Thermocoleostomius sinensis A174: one gene and its partner. The protein of the gene in region 1 binds, or shares a complex with, the protein of each later gene. Links are inferred from orthologs where the notes say so. Each region holds a gene or a part of one and is shown on either strand. Other genes may lie near its edges. The genes, in order: secY and secA.

Region 1 (2,835 bases):
ACCTAAAAAAGGCTCTCAGAAACGCCGTCGCCGTGTTGGACGGGGAATTGCCGCAGGACAAGGTGCAAGCTGTGGCTTTGGAATGCGTGGTCAAAAGTCTCGTTCTGGACGACCGACTCGCCCTGGGTTTGAAGGCGGACAAATGCCCCTCTACCGTCGTATTCCTAAGCTAAAGCACTTCCCGATCGTAAATCGAACTCAGTACACCTTGATCAACGTCGAGGATCTGGCTTCGCTTGAAGCAGATACTGAAGTGAACTTGGCTACCTTAATGGAGGCTGGCATTGTCACAACAAACGACGGTCCATTGAAAATCTTAGGCAATGGAGAGCTTACTGTTCCGCTGAAGGTGCAAGCAGCCGCTTTTACCGCTTCGGCCCGCACTAAAATTGAAGCCGCAGGCGGCAGTTGTGAGGTGATTAATTAGTTGATTTCAGTGGCGCTTCCTAATTTATCTCTAAACCAACAGGTTAATCTCATTGCTTGAGTGTTAGCCTGTGTTGTTGTTATGGGGGATAAGAATATTACACTAAACAATATTGGAGTCTGCACTAATCCGGTTCCACAATTCAGTTCATCCCGTCTTAGTGTCATCAGCGCTCAACAGTTCGCTGAATTTGTGAGCGGATTTTCCATTAGTGCTATGTGATTGCCACTACGCATCGAGGTATCCCTATTATGGTTGTCAGTCGAGATAAGGCTCCAACAGCACAAGAAACGTTTGTCCAGATGGCTCAAGCAGCTGGTCTTCGAGGTCGGTTGCTGGTCACTATTGGCATGTTAATTCTCGTGCGGTTGGGCATTTATATTCCAGTGCCAGGTATCGATCGGGCTGAATTTCGTCAAGCCATCCAAAGCAGTAATTTTGGTAGTTTGATTGGATTTTTAGACATTTTGGCTGGCGGTGGAATCTCTGCACTGGGTATCTTTGCATTAGGAATCCTGCCCTATATCAATGCGTCTATTATTATGCAGTTAATGGCAGCGGCTATTCCTAGTCTTGAAGACCTACAAAAGAATGAAGGTGAAGCGGGGCGACGAAAAATTTCTCAGATTACCCGCTATGTGGCACTAGGATGGGCAATCATCCAGAGCATTGGCATCAGTATTCTGGTCAATAATTATGCAATTAATCCTGGACCAGTGTTTATCGCCAAGGTCGCCCTGGCTTTGACAGCAGGGTCGATGTTTGTTATGTGGGTTGGTGAATTAATCACAGAACGAGGGATTGGCAATGGTGCTTCGCTGCTGATTTTCGTCAGTATTGTTTCCACCTTGCCTGCGTCAATTGGAGCCACAATTGACCAAGTTCAGAGCAACGCGAACCGTAGCTTGGTCGCAGGAGTAATTATTCTAATTCTGGTGTTCCTGGCAATGATTGTCGGGATCGTGTTTGTGCAGGAGGGCACCCGCCGGATTCCAATTATTTCCGCTCGGCGACAGGTGGGACGACGACTTTACTTAGAAAAAAGCAGTTATTTGCCGCTACGTCTGAATCAGGGAGGCGTCATGCCAATCATTTTTGCCTCTGCGGTGCTTTTTCTTCCTTTAACATTGCTGAATTTTCTACCAAATAACGAAATTTTAGCCAGAGCCATTCAGTACTTACGGCCGGGTGGATGGCTTTATGTCGCGGTGTATTTAGCATTAATTCTATTCTTTAGCTATTTCTATGCATCGCTGGTCGTTAATCCAGTTGATATGGCGCAGAACCTGAAGAAGATGGGAGCCAGTATTCCGGGTATTCGACCTGGTAAAGCCACCAGTGAGTATTTAGAGCGAGTGCTAAATCGTTTAACCTTCCTGGGTGCTATCTTCTTGGGACTGGTAGCTATCATTCCAACGGCGGTTGAGGGTGCAACACGTGTCACAACATTTCAGGGGTTTGGAGCGACCTCGCTGTTGATTTTAGTGGGTGTGGCGATCGATACTGCCAAGCAAATCCAAACCTATGTAATTTCTCAACGCTATGAAGGGATGGTGAAACAATAGTGACACGATTGATCTTCCTGGGGCCTCCAGGAGCCGGTAAAGGCACTCAAGCCTATGCCTTGGCCCAAGCACAGCAAATTCCTCACATTTCGACCGGAGACATTCTGCGCACGGCGGTGGCGCTAAAAACGGAACTGGGAGAAAAAGCGCAAGCCTATATGGATAAGGGGGAACTGGTTCCAGATCATTTGATTCTGGAGATGGTGCGCGATCGACTTGGCTACGACGATGTCAAAGCCGGTTGGATTTTAGATGGCTTTCCCCGCACTGTCACCCAAGCCACCTTTTTAGATGATCTGTTGAATGACTTGCATCAGTCATGCGATTGGGTGGTCAATTTTGATGTCCCTGATGAAGTGTTAGTGGAACGCTTGTTGGGTCGGGGGCGCAAAGATGATACAGAAGAAGTTATCCGCAACCGTTTGTCTGTCTATCGAGAGCAAACGGCTCCGCTGATCGACTTTTATCGAGAGCGCAATAAGCTGGTTTCTGTCGATGGCAATCAGTCGATTGAAACTGTCTCTGCGGCACTGGATCAAATCGTTCATTCCAACCAGTAACTATACATTAGCTATGGGGAATTTGATGGTGAGTCAACCAGTCCAAGTTCCCTTGTTTTTTCGCTACTTTTCTGGTCATTTTTGCGAATTGACGGCTCCGACCGTTGTTATAAACATTTGTTAGGCTGTATAAAGATGTATCGACAAGAAAAACTGTTTGAAAAGGTGCGCATAACATCAGCCAACCTTCACAAAGCTTGACCAAACCTTTATCCATCAGTTGATCTGCTTCGGTTTTGCTTGTCTATTTGATCGTCTGTCAGTGCCTAGTTGTTTGTAGTTT
Region 2 (12,271 bases), 4.9 Mb from region 1 along the record:
CGGTTTCTGCCTACCGTCAAGCGATTCAACGTGATCCCAACTATGACGAGGCTTACTATTCCTTGGGAAACGCCCTTTACGATCTACGAAGCTACGAAGCAGCGCTGAATGCCTATCGTCGATCGATCGAAATTAATCCTAGCTATGCCTATGCTCACAACAACCTTGGCAATACGCTCTATGTGTTGGGCAGTCTGGAAGAGTCGGCGGCCGCTTTTCGCACGACGCTGAATCTTCGAGATGTGAAGGGGAGTCCTGCTAGTGCCCATGCCCTAGCCTATGCCAATCTGGGTGATTTGTTTCTAGAACAGCGGCAGTTTAGCGAAGCGATCGATCAATACCGTCAAGCAATTGATTTAGCCCCAGACTATGCGGGAGCATACAGCGGACTAGGGGCGGCGTTGAAACAACAGGGACAGAATGAAGAGGCAATCGACATTTTTGAGCGAGTCTTACAGTTGCCGGATGTAGACCTGCTGCCAACCTCTGCTCACACCTTGGCCTATACCAATCTAGGCGATATTTTCCTAGAGCAAGGACAAACCGAAGCCGCCGTAGCTGCCTATCGCAGTGCTTTGACCATTGATCCAGACTACGACATTGCTCAGCAGAGTTTATTCAGGGTAGAACAGCCTTCTACTGTCCCATCCTCACCTCCATCAGACCCAATCCTTCCTTCTACTGTGGCTACCACCACCGACTTGCCACAACTAGGAGCGGCATTGCGATCGGCAGTCGTCAACCTTTTCAGTCCGTAACGTGGGTACTGGTACAACGGCTAAATACTCGTCAACCCAATGCTTAGGCATTCGTAACGCTCACGATGAAGGGTGTGGTGGCATCGCTATAGGGGCGCACGCGCACATAGTAGGTATCGCCTGCGCTCAAACCATCTGTGGTACTGAGAAACACCCGCTCCGAGTTTGTGCCAGCGTTGACGCCTTCCAAATTGGCGATCGGTTCAAAGGCATTATTGAAAATTTGAATATCGGCATCCGCGCTGAGTCCATACAAATTGATAAAAATTCCGTTCCCCGTGAACGAGCCGACTCGGAAGCGATAGAACTCATTTTCACCTACGTAGTCGATCGAACCGCCGCGAGTGAGTGGATCACCTTCAAACACGCCTAAATACTCTGCACTGGCAAATCCGTCTTCATTGCCCCGACTGGCGATGAGCGATAACTTATAGCCCGTTTGCGCATTGGAGTACGGCAGCACCCGAGCGTAATAGGTTCCAGTAGGAGCATTGGTATACCAAATCCATTCTTCTTGTGTGCCCGACAAGATCGATTCAGCCAAGATATTGCCGCTGCTGTCATAAAGCACTAGATCAGCATCTGCCGTCAGATTAGACAGAGAGACAATGAAACTACCAGGGGTCGTGTGATTGAATACAAAGAAGTCATTGGCATCTCGCCCATACGTTTCATTGAACCCAATTCTGCCTGCCTGAGTTAGCGGAGCGGTTGGAACATCGCTGCCAAAAATGCTAGATGTAGAATCAAAAATTGGCAGCGTCCCTAAATTCATGGCATCTGTAAAGGTACCGTTGAAATCTTGGGGAGTTGGATCTGGCTGGGGATTGTTGTCTACGGGCGGTGCAGGCGTGGGCGCAGGTGGAGCGGCAACGGTGCTGATCACCAGACGGTATTTGGTTCGCGCATTTCTAGACCCCGGCAAAACTTGGATATAGTAAAGGCCAGCCTCTAGAGAATTCAGCGTGATGCTGTCTGGTTGACGGCCATTAGTGTCCGATCGCCCAATTTCCACTCCCGCCTGATTAAATATTCGCAAATCAGCGTCGGCTTTCAACCTATTCAACGCAACAGTAAGGCCACCTCTGGCGGCTAGGTTTACGCTGAAATAATCATTGCGATCGCGGTCTCCTTCTTCAATGCCACCAATCGAGTCTCGACGCTGACGAGTGGTGCTTAGCACCCCCAAATCCGTTGCAGTCTGTCGCCGGCGATTGATATCACCCCCATCTCCATCGCGAACATTTTTAACCCGAATCACGAATGACTGCTCATAGGTGTTGCCGCTGCTATCGGTGGTTGCCACTCGAATGACATAGGCATTTTGCCGCTCAAAGTCAAAGCTTCGTCGCGCTTTCAGAACATTTCCATCGATCGTAAAGGCAGAGCGACCCGAAATTAGGCGATAGGTATGCCGGCTAGAATCAGAGTCTTCGGTAGATAGCTCACCAATGCGCGATCCTCTGCGTCGATTCTCTTTAATGGTTTGAGCGGACAGAGTGATAGCGGTTGGGCGACGATTGCCTCGTAGAGGACTGAAGAAATCGTTGTCACTTCCGCCTCGATCGTTACTGGAACCATCATTCTGACTACCATTATCCTGAGCGCCACCATTGGGGCCTTGATTCCCTGGCATAACGTTCTCCTGCAATCATTCAGTAGCGTGATAAGAGGGATATAGAGGTCTGTGACTCAATGCCTTCACCCTACTAGAGCGCAAGCAGGGAATCTAGCGCATTAAACGCAACGTTGATTGCATTTAAGTGCAATTTAATTGGCAGAATGTATCGATCGCTAAATGAATACTTAGAACCTTTCCTTGAAAATGCTGAGAATTAAGATATCGGAAAGCCTTGCTTGAGTCAATTCAGCCAAACAAAACCTAACCTTTTCTTTGGATTTCTTAATCGGCTAATCACGGTATAAATTTTTAGGCATTACTATTGAAATAAAGGGAAGCTGCCATGGTTGCAAGTTGCTGAATTTGCTTTGCTCCCCCAACTCCTGCTCCTAATACCAATCCTTTATAAGGTTGTACATGTTGCCAATCCCTCCCAACCGCTCCTGTTCAATAGAATGGAACGATTGCCCCAGCAACCCGATTGCTTCATTTCGCTGGCTTATTCCAACTGTTCTATCTGCACTGGCAAAGCACGCTGCGAAATAGTTTGATTCAACAACACCATGGTGGTGGATTCGTTGACCTTAAAACCAATGCGCTGATAAAACTCTTTTTGCTTAGTGGTCATTAAATATACTCGCTCTACCCGATTCACATGCGGGTGCATCAGGACGGTTTCGACAAGTTTGCGCCCTAGACCGGCTCCTTGATAGTTTGGATGAATTACCACATCCCAAATTGTGGCGCGATAAATGCCATCAGACATGGCACGAGCAAAGCCAATCAATCGATCGCCATCCCAAACTGTGACGATCGGTTTGCTATTGGCAAGGGCAACGGCCCACGCTTCAGGAGTGCGACCTTGGGCCCAAAATGCAGTCATCTCAAACAAGTCTTGTAGCTGACGAAGATCTAGCTTACGGGAACAAATTCCCTCTGGCGACTCATCTTGTACCCAAAACTGAATGTGGCTGCAATCCGTCATTGACAAATCTCCGCAATGGTTTCTAAGGTGTAAATTCAAGTGGTCAGTGTCAACGGCTAGCTTCAAAAAGCGTAATAATTATCTGCTGACTAGGGTAAATTGACTGTGACCCGGCTTACCTCCCCTGTCTGGATGACTGTTTTATACCAGTAGGCTGAAACTTGGTCGGTTCGTCAGGGTGGGTTAAATAGTCAGAAGTTGACTCACGACCCAGGGGTCATTTCCTTGGCGTCGCTTTATCTCTACGGATTTCAACGCTCCTTATTGTTGCTACAGTGCCACTATGCCTTTTCAGATTAAGCCCTTCCAAATTCACCCATCTCAGTTAAACCGTCGATTGGGTAAAAACTTGGGTAGAAAGTCAGGTCGGCAAATTCGTAGAGATGCCCATGCGACCCACCGGGCGAGTGCAATGGCAACACCACCCGATGCTTTGCCGCCACCCAACAAACCGATCCGAGTGGGACGGCGATCGCCGTTAGGATTATTGCTATTTCTGCTGTTGTGGAGCATCATTTTGGGGCTTGGCCTAGCACAAGCTGTCACTCCCCCATCTTCTCTATCCTCCCTAGCTGGAGGTAAAAATACTCCAGCGATCGCACAAGCCTTCGAGCCAGATCCAGACGGACTCACCGATCCAGTGCCGCCAGAACTTCAACTTGGACAAGAACTGTATCTGGAAAACTGCGCCACCTGTCATGTAGCCTTGCCACCAGCAGTGATGCCTACCGAATCATGGCGAGTAATTCTGACCCAGCCCACCCACTACGGTGCGCAAATTACACCACCCGTACAGCCCGGTTTACAGATAATTTGGAACTATATTTCCCTCTACTCGCGTCCGCTCAAACCAGACGAACCCGTGCCCTATCGCCTCCGCAGTTCCCGCTATTTCAGAGCGTTGCATCCCGACGTTGCATTCGACGATCGCGTCTCTGTACGCAGTTGTATTAGTTGTCATCCTGCCGCCGAGCAGTTTAACTATCGCCGCCTCGCTGCCGACTGGCAAACCACTCCTTGATCGGCCATTTTCATCGTGGCGACCTGCCAACAGGCGGGATGGGATGATGCTGATTTGGCTCAGGGGAAGTAGCGCTCTAGGATTTAGCTTCTAGGTAGTTTGCATTGTATGTGAAGCTAGCCTGTGAGAAAGCAAAGACAATCTTAGCCTCTGAAGCTATCATTTTGCTACGGAATAATCAAGTGATTTATGAACGATCCGTCTCCTTCCTCCCCAGCCTCAAATGATAGGATGAGGATACACTAGACATAATGTTCAGAACATCCTGTTCAGAGTGAAATGTTTAAAGTGAATGGCGTTGTGGGCATCTATGATTCGATCGAGTCAGCCTGCACCCAATCAACCAATCGGTTAAGTGACATCTGAACAGTCCCATCAGGTGACCAACTCTCATATTCCTAACTAGAGCCTTTCGTTTGCCATGTTAAAAAATCTGCTGGGCGATCCCAATGCAAGGAAGCTTAGAAAATATAAGAACGACATCGTCGAAATCAATTTGCTTGAAGAAGAAATTCAAGCCCTATCGGATGAACAGCTAGTCGGGAAAACGGCAGAATTCAGGCAGCGAATCGAAAACGGAGAGAGTCTGGACGATCTCTTGCCCGAAGCGTTTGCAGTTGTGCGAGAAGCTGGCAAGCGTGTGCTGGGAATGCGCCACTTCGATGTGCAGTTAATTGGCGGCATGGTGCTGCATGATGGACAGATTGCCGAAATGAAGACGGGGGAAGGCAAAACCCTGGTGGCAACGCTGCCCGCTTACCTGAATGCGCTGTCTGGGAAGGGCGTGCATGTGGTAACGGTGAATGACTACTTGGCCCGACGCGATGCCGAATGGATGGGGCAGGTACATCGATTCTTGGGCTTAACCGTAGGACTGATTCAGCAAGGCATGACCCCCACCGAGCGCAAAAAGAACTATGGCTGTGATATCACCTATGGCACCAACAGCGAACTGGGGTTTGACTACCTGCGCGACAATATGGCCACCTCTATGCCAGATGTGGTACAGCGCCCGTTTAACTACTGCATTATTGATGAAGTAGACTCGGTTTTGATTGATGAAGCCCGCACCCCTCTGATCATTTCAGGTCAAGTAGAGCGCCCCAGCGAGAAATATATGCGGGCGGCTCAGGTGGCGGCAGCCTTAATCAAGAAAAAAGACGAAGATGACCCAGACGGGCATTATGAGGTAGACGAAAAGCAGCGAAACGTCTTGCTGTCGGACGAAGGATTTATTCGGGCTGAGCAACTGTTGGGCGTTAAGGATTTATTTGACCCGAAAGATCCGTGGGCGCACTATATCTTTAATGCCATCAAAGCCAAAGAGTTGTTCATCAAGGACGTAAACTATATTGTTCGCCACGACGAAGTGGTGATTGTAGACGAATTCACAGGACGGGTAATGCCGGGTCGTCGCTGGAGTGATGGGCTGCATCAGGCGATTGAAGCCAAGGAAAATGTGGAAATTCAACCAGAGACACAAACTCTGGCAACCATTACCTACCAAAACTTCTTCTTGCTCTATCCCAAACTGGCGGGTATGACGGGAACTGCCAAAACGGAGGAAGCAGAATTTGAGAAGATTTATAACCTGGAAGTGACGGTCATTCCCACGAACCGCCCCACTGGACGGAAAGACTTGCCCGATGTGGTATACAAAACGGAAGAAGCGAAGTGGCGAGCGATCGCCCAGGAATGCTCTGAAATGCACGAAATGGGACGTCCGGTGCTGGTGGGTACAACAAGCGTCGAAAAGTCGGAGCTTCTGTCCCGGATGTTGAGCGAGTTGAATGTAAACCACAACTTGCTGAACGCCAAGCCGGAGAACGTGGAGCGGGAATCGGAAATTATTGCGCAGGCCGGCCGCAAAGGCGCGGTGACGATCGCCACGAACATGGCAGGACGTGGAACTGACATTATTCTGGGCGGGAATGCCGATTACATGGCGCGCTTGAAGCTGCGGGAATATTTTATGCCCCGTATTGTCCAACCTGAAGATGAGGAAGGCTTTGCGGTGGCTAAGGTGATGAGCGGCAGTGGTCGATCGGGTGGTAAAGGCTTTATGCCCAATGCTAACCAGAAGGTGAAGACCTGGCGAGCCTCACCACAAATTTTCCCCACCGAGTTATCGAAAGAAACCGAGAAAGCCCTCAAAGAAGCAGTGGACTTCGCTGTGCAGCAGTATGGCGAGCGATCGTTGCCGGAACTGAAAGCGGAAGATATTGTCGCCACTGCGTCTGAAAAGGCCCCCACTGATGATGCCGTGATTCTGAAGCTGCGCAAGGTCTACAACGCTATTCGCCAAGAGTACGAGCAATTTACCCATGCTGAGCATGATGAAGTGGTGCAGGTGGGTGGGCTGCACGTAATTGGAACAGAGCGCCATGAGTCTCGCCGCATTGATAACCAGTTGCGGGGCCGAGCCGGACGCCAAGGCGACCCCGGTTCGACGCGGTTCTTCCTGAGCTTGCAAGACAACTTGCTGCGCATCTTTGGGGGCGATCGGGTCGCTGGCTTGATGAATGCCTTTCGCGTAGAAGAAGACATGCCAATCGAATCAGGAATGTTGACGCGATCGTTGGAAGGAGCACAAAAGAAAGTTGAAACCTATTACTACGACATTCGGAAACAGGTGTTTGAATACGACGAAGTGATGAATAATCAGCGTCGGGCCATCTATGCCGAACGTCGTCGTGTATTGGAAGGACAAGACCTGAAGGAACAGGTAATTAAATATATTGAACGCACCATGAACGACATTGTGGATGCTTACATCAATCCCGATCTACCGCCGGAAGAATGGGATTTGCAAAGCATTGTCGGTAAAGTGAAAGAATTCATCTATCTGCTCAAGGATCTAGAACCAGACCAACTCACCGATCTCTCAGTGGGCGAAATTAAGACCTTCTTGCACGAACAAGGGCGCATTGCTTACGACATTAAGGAAGCACAAATTGATCAAATTAAACCGGGATTGATGCGCGAAGCCGAACGGTTCTTTATTCTGCAACAAATCGATACCCTCTGGCGAGAACACCTCCAGCAAATGGAAGCGCTGCGGGAAGCGATCGGGCTGCGCGGCTATGGTCAACGCGATCCGTTGATTGAATACAAGAGCGAAGGCTACGAACTGTTCCTGGAAATGATGACCAATATTCGTCGGAATGTGGTCTACTCGCTGTTCCAGTTCCAACCACAACCACAGCCCGTTCCCCAACCCTCGTCAGAAGTGGTTTAGTGAGACCTTATCGCTAGAAAACTAGGATAGAGAGGCTGTCCATTGTCTGGTGGGGTGGTTGATTGGCTGACAAATCTCGATTCCCCTCACCTTAAGTCCCTCTCCCTCTGAGGGACTTTAAAACACATGGGGGCAAGGGTTGGGAGATGAGGGGGCAAAGAGTGGTCAGTCAATTAGGGTAGGATGGACAGCCTAGTTCAAACCAACTTTCGTTTTACCGTCCCTCAACGATCTATCATTTCTGCTAACTCATCTATCCATACTTGTGGCAACCACACCTCTGCGTCTGGTTGCTCGGGGGATTCCATTGGATTAGGAACATTTCGAGTTGAATTGAGATTGTGCCCTGTTGCAGTGTGAGTCGGCGTGGCTCGACGTTCAACTAATTGAGGTTTATTTACGATCGGAGCAGATGCGGCGATGGTCTGAGAGGGTGTTTGAGAAGCCAGGAAGGTCGTAAAAAAGCTCACTCAGTGTAGGCTGCGAATAGCAAATATCTACAGCCCTGAGTGAGTCAGATGAGTAAAGCATATCCCAGTAACCTAACCCGCGCCCAATATGAGGTTTTGAGTGAATTAATTCCAGCAGCAAAGCCAGGTGGTCGTCCTCGCAGCGTTGACCTGTGGGAGGTGCTCAATGCCATGCTCTATGTTCTGGTTGAAGGCTGTCGTTGGCGTTCTTTACCTGGTGATTTCCCAGCCTGGCAGACGGTGTACACGTACTTCCGCAACTGGCGATTGGACGGCACCTGGATTTCCATTCATGACCAGTTGCACCAGTGGGTTCGCATCGATGCGCAACGCTATCCTAGTCCATCAGAAGCGATCATCGATAGCCAAAGCATCAAGAGTGCAGCAGGAGTTCATCAACAAGTTGGCTTTGATGGAGGCAAGCTGATTACAGGACGCAAACGATTTTTAACGGTGGATACGTTAGGACTGGTTTTGCGGGTGTTTGTGAGTGCGGCAAACCTGGGGGAACGCGAAGGGGGCAAACGTGTCCTCAAACGAGTCAAACGGATGAAGAAAAAGGTTTCACGCTTAATCACCATTTGGGTAGACGGCGGGTTCGATGGCGCCCCTTTTCTGATGTGGGTGATGGATGTTTGTCGTTGGATTGTGCAAGTTGTACTGCGACCTGAGCAAACCAAAGGCTTTAGCTTGCTCAAAAAGAGGTGGGTGGTAGAACGAACTTTTGGTTGGCTAATGGGATGCAGACGGTTGGTCAGAGACTATGAATTATTACCAGAGACATCAGAAACCTTGATCTACCTTGCCATGATTCGGATTATGGTGAGGCGGTTGGCATAAATTTGACACCTCAAATCTTTTCAAACACCCTCTGAGGGCGAATTAAGTGCAGAAGCAGACGATTAATCGCGGCAAACCGGGCTGCTATCCATCGCAAAACCGCTCGATTAAGTATAGAAACTTCCATGGGATTACTTTATATAAATAAAAAATAGAAATAAGCTATTTCAAGGCTAAATGAAAAATCTTAAAACAGCGGCTAAAATCTCAATCCCTCTAAACTCTTCATGAATCGTATAACTATCGTATAGGTATTGTATAGCTCCAGACATCAGCGCTTAATCTTCCTTTCCGCTGCATCGTGAAAGGTGTATGCTGACAACAATTTCAACAAGTTCAACAACCAGTTCAATACTTCGACCCTGGCAGTATCACAAAGTCAATCGCTTCTCCTAACCCTAGCCCAATTACCGCAACAACTACTAGCGTCACAAACACATCCAGTTGCTTGGTTCCAGCCGACTTAAGGTCAAGAGCAGCCAACAGCATCGTGATCAATGGAGCCGCCAGAAATGTCACGATCGCTGGTTCTACAGTAATTAGTGCCAAAAGCAAGCTAAACATGAGACTGAGGCTAATGACAACCCACAAACTTTGCGAACCAAATAGCCCCAGCAACAGTTCGACAATCGGATTACTCTTCCAAGCGATGGCGATCGTTAAACTTGTAACCAGAATTCCTACCAACCAAACCACGTGGTAAGCCGATAAATACCAACCTAGCAAGACATAAGCTAGTAAAACCAGTCCTAGCGAAACCCAGGATAGCTTCAGCCATTCAACGTCATCCATGTTGTCTTCGCTCTAAAGCACCGTCATAAAATCCATTCCAACTATAGCGATTTCGACTAGACACTTTTGCAGCTAAATTTTCTATCTAAATGGCTCGACCGGCAAGGGGTGAGTACTACCCACAAATACTCAGCCCCTCCACTTTATCGCGCTTAGCATGAATGCTCTTAATGTGCTTACGTACTGTGTCTTCGCTAATGTGCAGCGTAGCAGCGATCGTTTTATACGTTGCCCCCGCTTGCTTCAACTGCCAAACTTGCGTTTCTCGATCGGACAAGCCATACTTCTGAGCTTCGGTACTGGCTTTGTGTTGCGCCGACTGCTGCCGATCTTCTAACGTCACCAACAAACAAGGGCCGTCGATCATTTTTAATTGCAGCCACTGGGCACGAATCCGAATCGAACCTGTCTCCTCGGTTTTAATTTCGTCTTCAATCACGAACACTTGAGGAGAAACAGATTTGCTCTCGGTCATGAGCGTTTGACAGCTACGCCAAATTGGTAATGGCACAGCACTTGGGCAAGAAGGAGGTAGAGAAGATGAAGCCGCTGCCAAAGTTTCAGTTAATTGGTAGCAAAGGCGCTTAGCGCAACGGTTGGCAAACAGCAAGTCTCCTTGAGCACTTAGCAGCATGATGCCATCCATTAGTCCTTCTAAAGCATACTGAATCAACACAGGCAAATTGTTCGAGCGAGGGCTGTCTGAAAGATATGCTAAAGACGATCGAGGAGAACTAGCGGTTGTAGAAATCGTTGTTAAGGCAGCCATAGTCTGACGGGGCACAGGGGCACAAAGAGTTGTTGATATCATCCAAACTAGATCTGTACAAACTAGATCTGTAAAAGATCCGTAAGCACCTTACTTCTAGTAGCCTGCCCTTATCATGCGGGTTAACCGAGAAGATCTAGAGAACGTGCTCAACTGACTGTGACGGTGTCGTCAATGCCAGAAACGGGAACAGAAACAAGAGCTTGGGGTAAAACATGTTTAGGAGATGATTGAAGAGATTATTGAAAAAGTGATCGCTGCATGAGCTTTCTCAAAGGGCGATCGCTAAACTGAGGAGAGAGGTAATCTGGATATATACTTTTGTTAAGCAAACCTTTGGACGTGTTTCCAATGACAGCAGTAGTCACCATGTCCCCAATAGCCACACTAACGGCAATGACCACTTCGCCGACGATTGCACCAGAAAAATCTAGCCAAACGGTGCAAAAACCCTATCCCAACTATAAAGTGATTGTGTTGAATGATGACTTCAATACGTTTCAGCATGTGGCCAACAGCTTGATGAAGTACATTCCTGGGATGACTAGCGATCGGGCTTGGGATCTGACGAACCAAGTACACTACGAAGGGCAGGCTACCGTTTGGGTAGGGCCTCAAGAGCAAGCAGAACTATATCATCAGCAGTTAAGCCGAGCCGGATTGACGATGGCTCCTTTGGAAGCCGCATAGCCTGTCGGTGTGCTCTGTCTGTCTGAATTGGTCATCGCTTGGACGCGAATCGACCATAGAGAACCGTCAGGTGACGCAGCCGATCGCTTAATTCCTCAGTCAGTGCGTCTGCCTGATAACGCCAGCCCCAATTTCCTGCTGCTCGACTGGGTTCATTCATGCGGGCCTCACTACCCAGCCCCAACACATCTTGCAGGGGAATGATGGCTTGATTAGCCACTGTGGCAAAGGCCAGACGCACTAGATCCCAGTGAATGCCCTGAGACGACTCACTCAAATAGCGCTGTACTCTTGCTTGTTCGTCAGGTGATCGTTTATTAAACCATCCCACAGTGGTGTCGTTATCGTGGGTTCCAGTATAGACGACACAGTTAGGCGTGTAGTTAAACGGCAGATAGGGGTTGTCTGGTTGCGAATCAAAGGCAAAGTGCAGCACCTTCATTCCCGGAAACTCGAACTCATCTCGTAACGCCTCCACTTCTGGTGTAATCACCCCCAAATCTTCAGCAATAATCGGTAGAGTACCTAGTTCGTCTTTCAGGCGGGTAAAAAGCTGCTTACCCGGAGCCAGCAACCACTGCCCATTGATCGCCGTTGCTTCACCTTGGGGCACCGCCCAGTAAGCTTCAAAGCCCCGGAAGTGATCAATCCGCACCAAGTCAACCCGCTCAAATAGCTTGCGAAAGCGTTGAATCCACCAGTTGAAATCATCTTCTTGCATTCGCTCCCAGTTGTAGAGAGGATTGCCCCACAACTGACCCGTGGCGCTAAAATAATCGGGTGGAACCCCAGCCATCTGCGTTGGTAGCCCGGTTTCTGAGTCGAGGCAGAATAAGTCTGAATGGGCCCACACTTCAGCACTATCGTGAGCCAGATAGATGGGCAGATCACCTAAGACTTCCACCCCGTTTTGATTGGCGTAGGCTTTAAGCCCTGTCCACTGGCGAGAGAATTCAAATTGCAGAAACTTGTGATAAAAAATTTCATCCGCCAGCTTCGATCGCCACGCTTCTACAGCCTCCGGTTCGTGATGGGCGATCGGTGGTTCCCATTGATGCCAGCTTGCGCCACGGTGGGCATCTTTCAG

Evidence for each region.
Region 2: the proteins of secY (region 1) and secA are in contact, whole or in part, in a crystal structure (PDB 3DIN), measured with the Thermotoga maritima proteins. The link is inferred for Thermocoleostomius sinensis A174 from one-to-one orthologs. Residues at the interface, in WP_004081795.1 of Thermotoga maritima: Glu108, Gly109, Glu110, Glu111, Ala236, Glu237, Arg238, Arg239, Ile240, Thr241, Ile242, Gln243, Tyr244, Ala245, Arg246, Arg247, Val248, Thr249, Gly250, Arg251, Arg252, Val253, Tyr254, Gly256, Ala257, Ser258, Thr259, Tyr260, Leu261, Pro262; in WP_004082002.1 of Thermotoga maritima: Glu261, Ala262, Arg263, Lys300, Ala301, Arg302, Thr303, Ile304, Ile305, Leu323, Tyr324, Asp325, Pro326, Val329, Ser330, Tyr333, Ile336, Lys340, Phe345, Val349, Glu363, Phe364, Tyr374, Ser375, Gly376, Gly377, Glu393, Ile395, Thr482, Ser483.

Annotation. Positions count from the first base shown.
Region 1 is NZ_CP113797.1:827,936-830,770, forward strand. It holds secY (preprotein translocase subunit SecY), read left to right. Parts: upstream 1-678; coding sequence 679-1,992; downstream 1,993-2,835. Other genes in the region: rplO (50S ribosomal protein L15), read left to right, coding at 1-427; OXH18_RS03580 (adenylate kinase), read left to right, coding at 1,992-2,552. UniProt on the Escherichia coli protein: The central subunit of the protein translocation channel SecYEG. Consists of two halves formed by TMs 1-5 and 6-10.
Region 2 is NZ_CP113797.1:5,756,081-5,768,351, forward strand. What follows is about bases 4,466-7,823. They hold secA (preprotein translocase subunit SecA), read left to right. Parts: upstream 4,466-4,806; coding sequence 4,807-7,623; downstream 7,624-7,823. Also shown: OXH18_RS24935 (tetratricopeptide repeat protein), read left to right, coding at 1-758; OXH18_RS24940 (pre-peptidase C-terminal domain-containing protein), read right to left, coding at 802-2,394; OXH18_RS24945 (GNAT family N-acetyltransferase), read right to left, coding at 2,879-3,364; OXH18_RS24950 (hypothetical protein), read left to right, coding at 3,648-4,385; OXH18_RS24960 (hypothetical protein), read right to left, coding at 7,848-8,093; OXH18_RS24965 (IS5 family transposase), read left to right, coding at 8,142-8,933; OXH18_RS24970 (hypothetical protein), read right to left, coding at 9,282-9,725; OXH18_RS24975 (helix-turn-helix transcriptional regulator), read right to left, coding at 9,841-10,494; ATP-dependent Clp protease adapter ClpS, read left to right, coding at 10,846-11,184; malQ (4-alpha-glucanotransferase), read right to left, coding at 11,216-12,271. UniProt on the Escherichia coli protein: Required for protein export, interacts with the SecYEG preprotein conducting channel.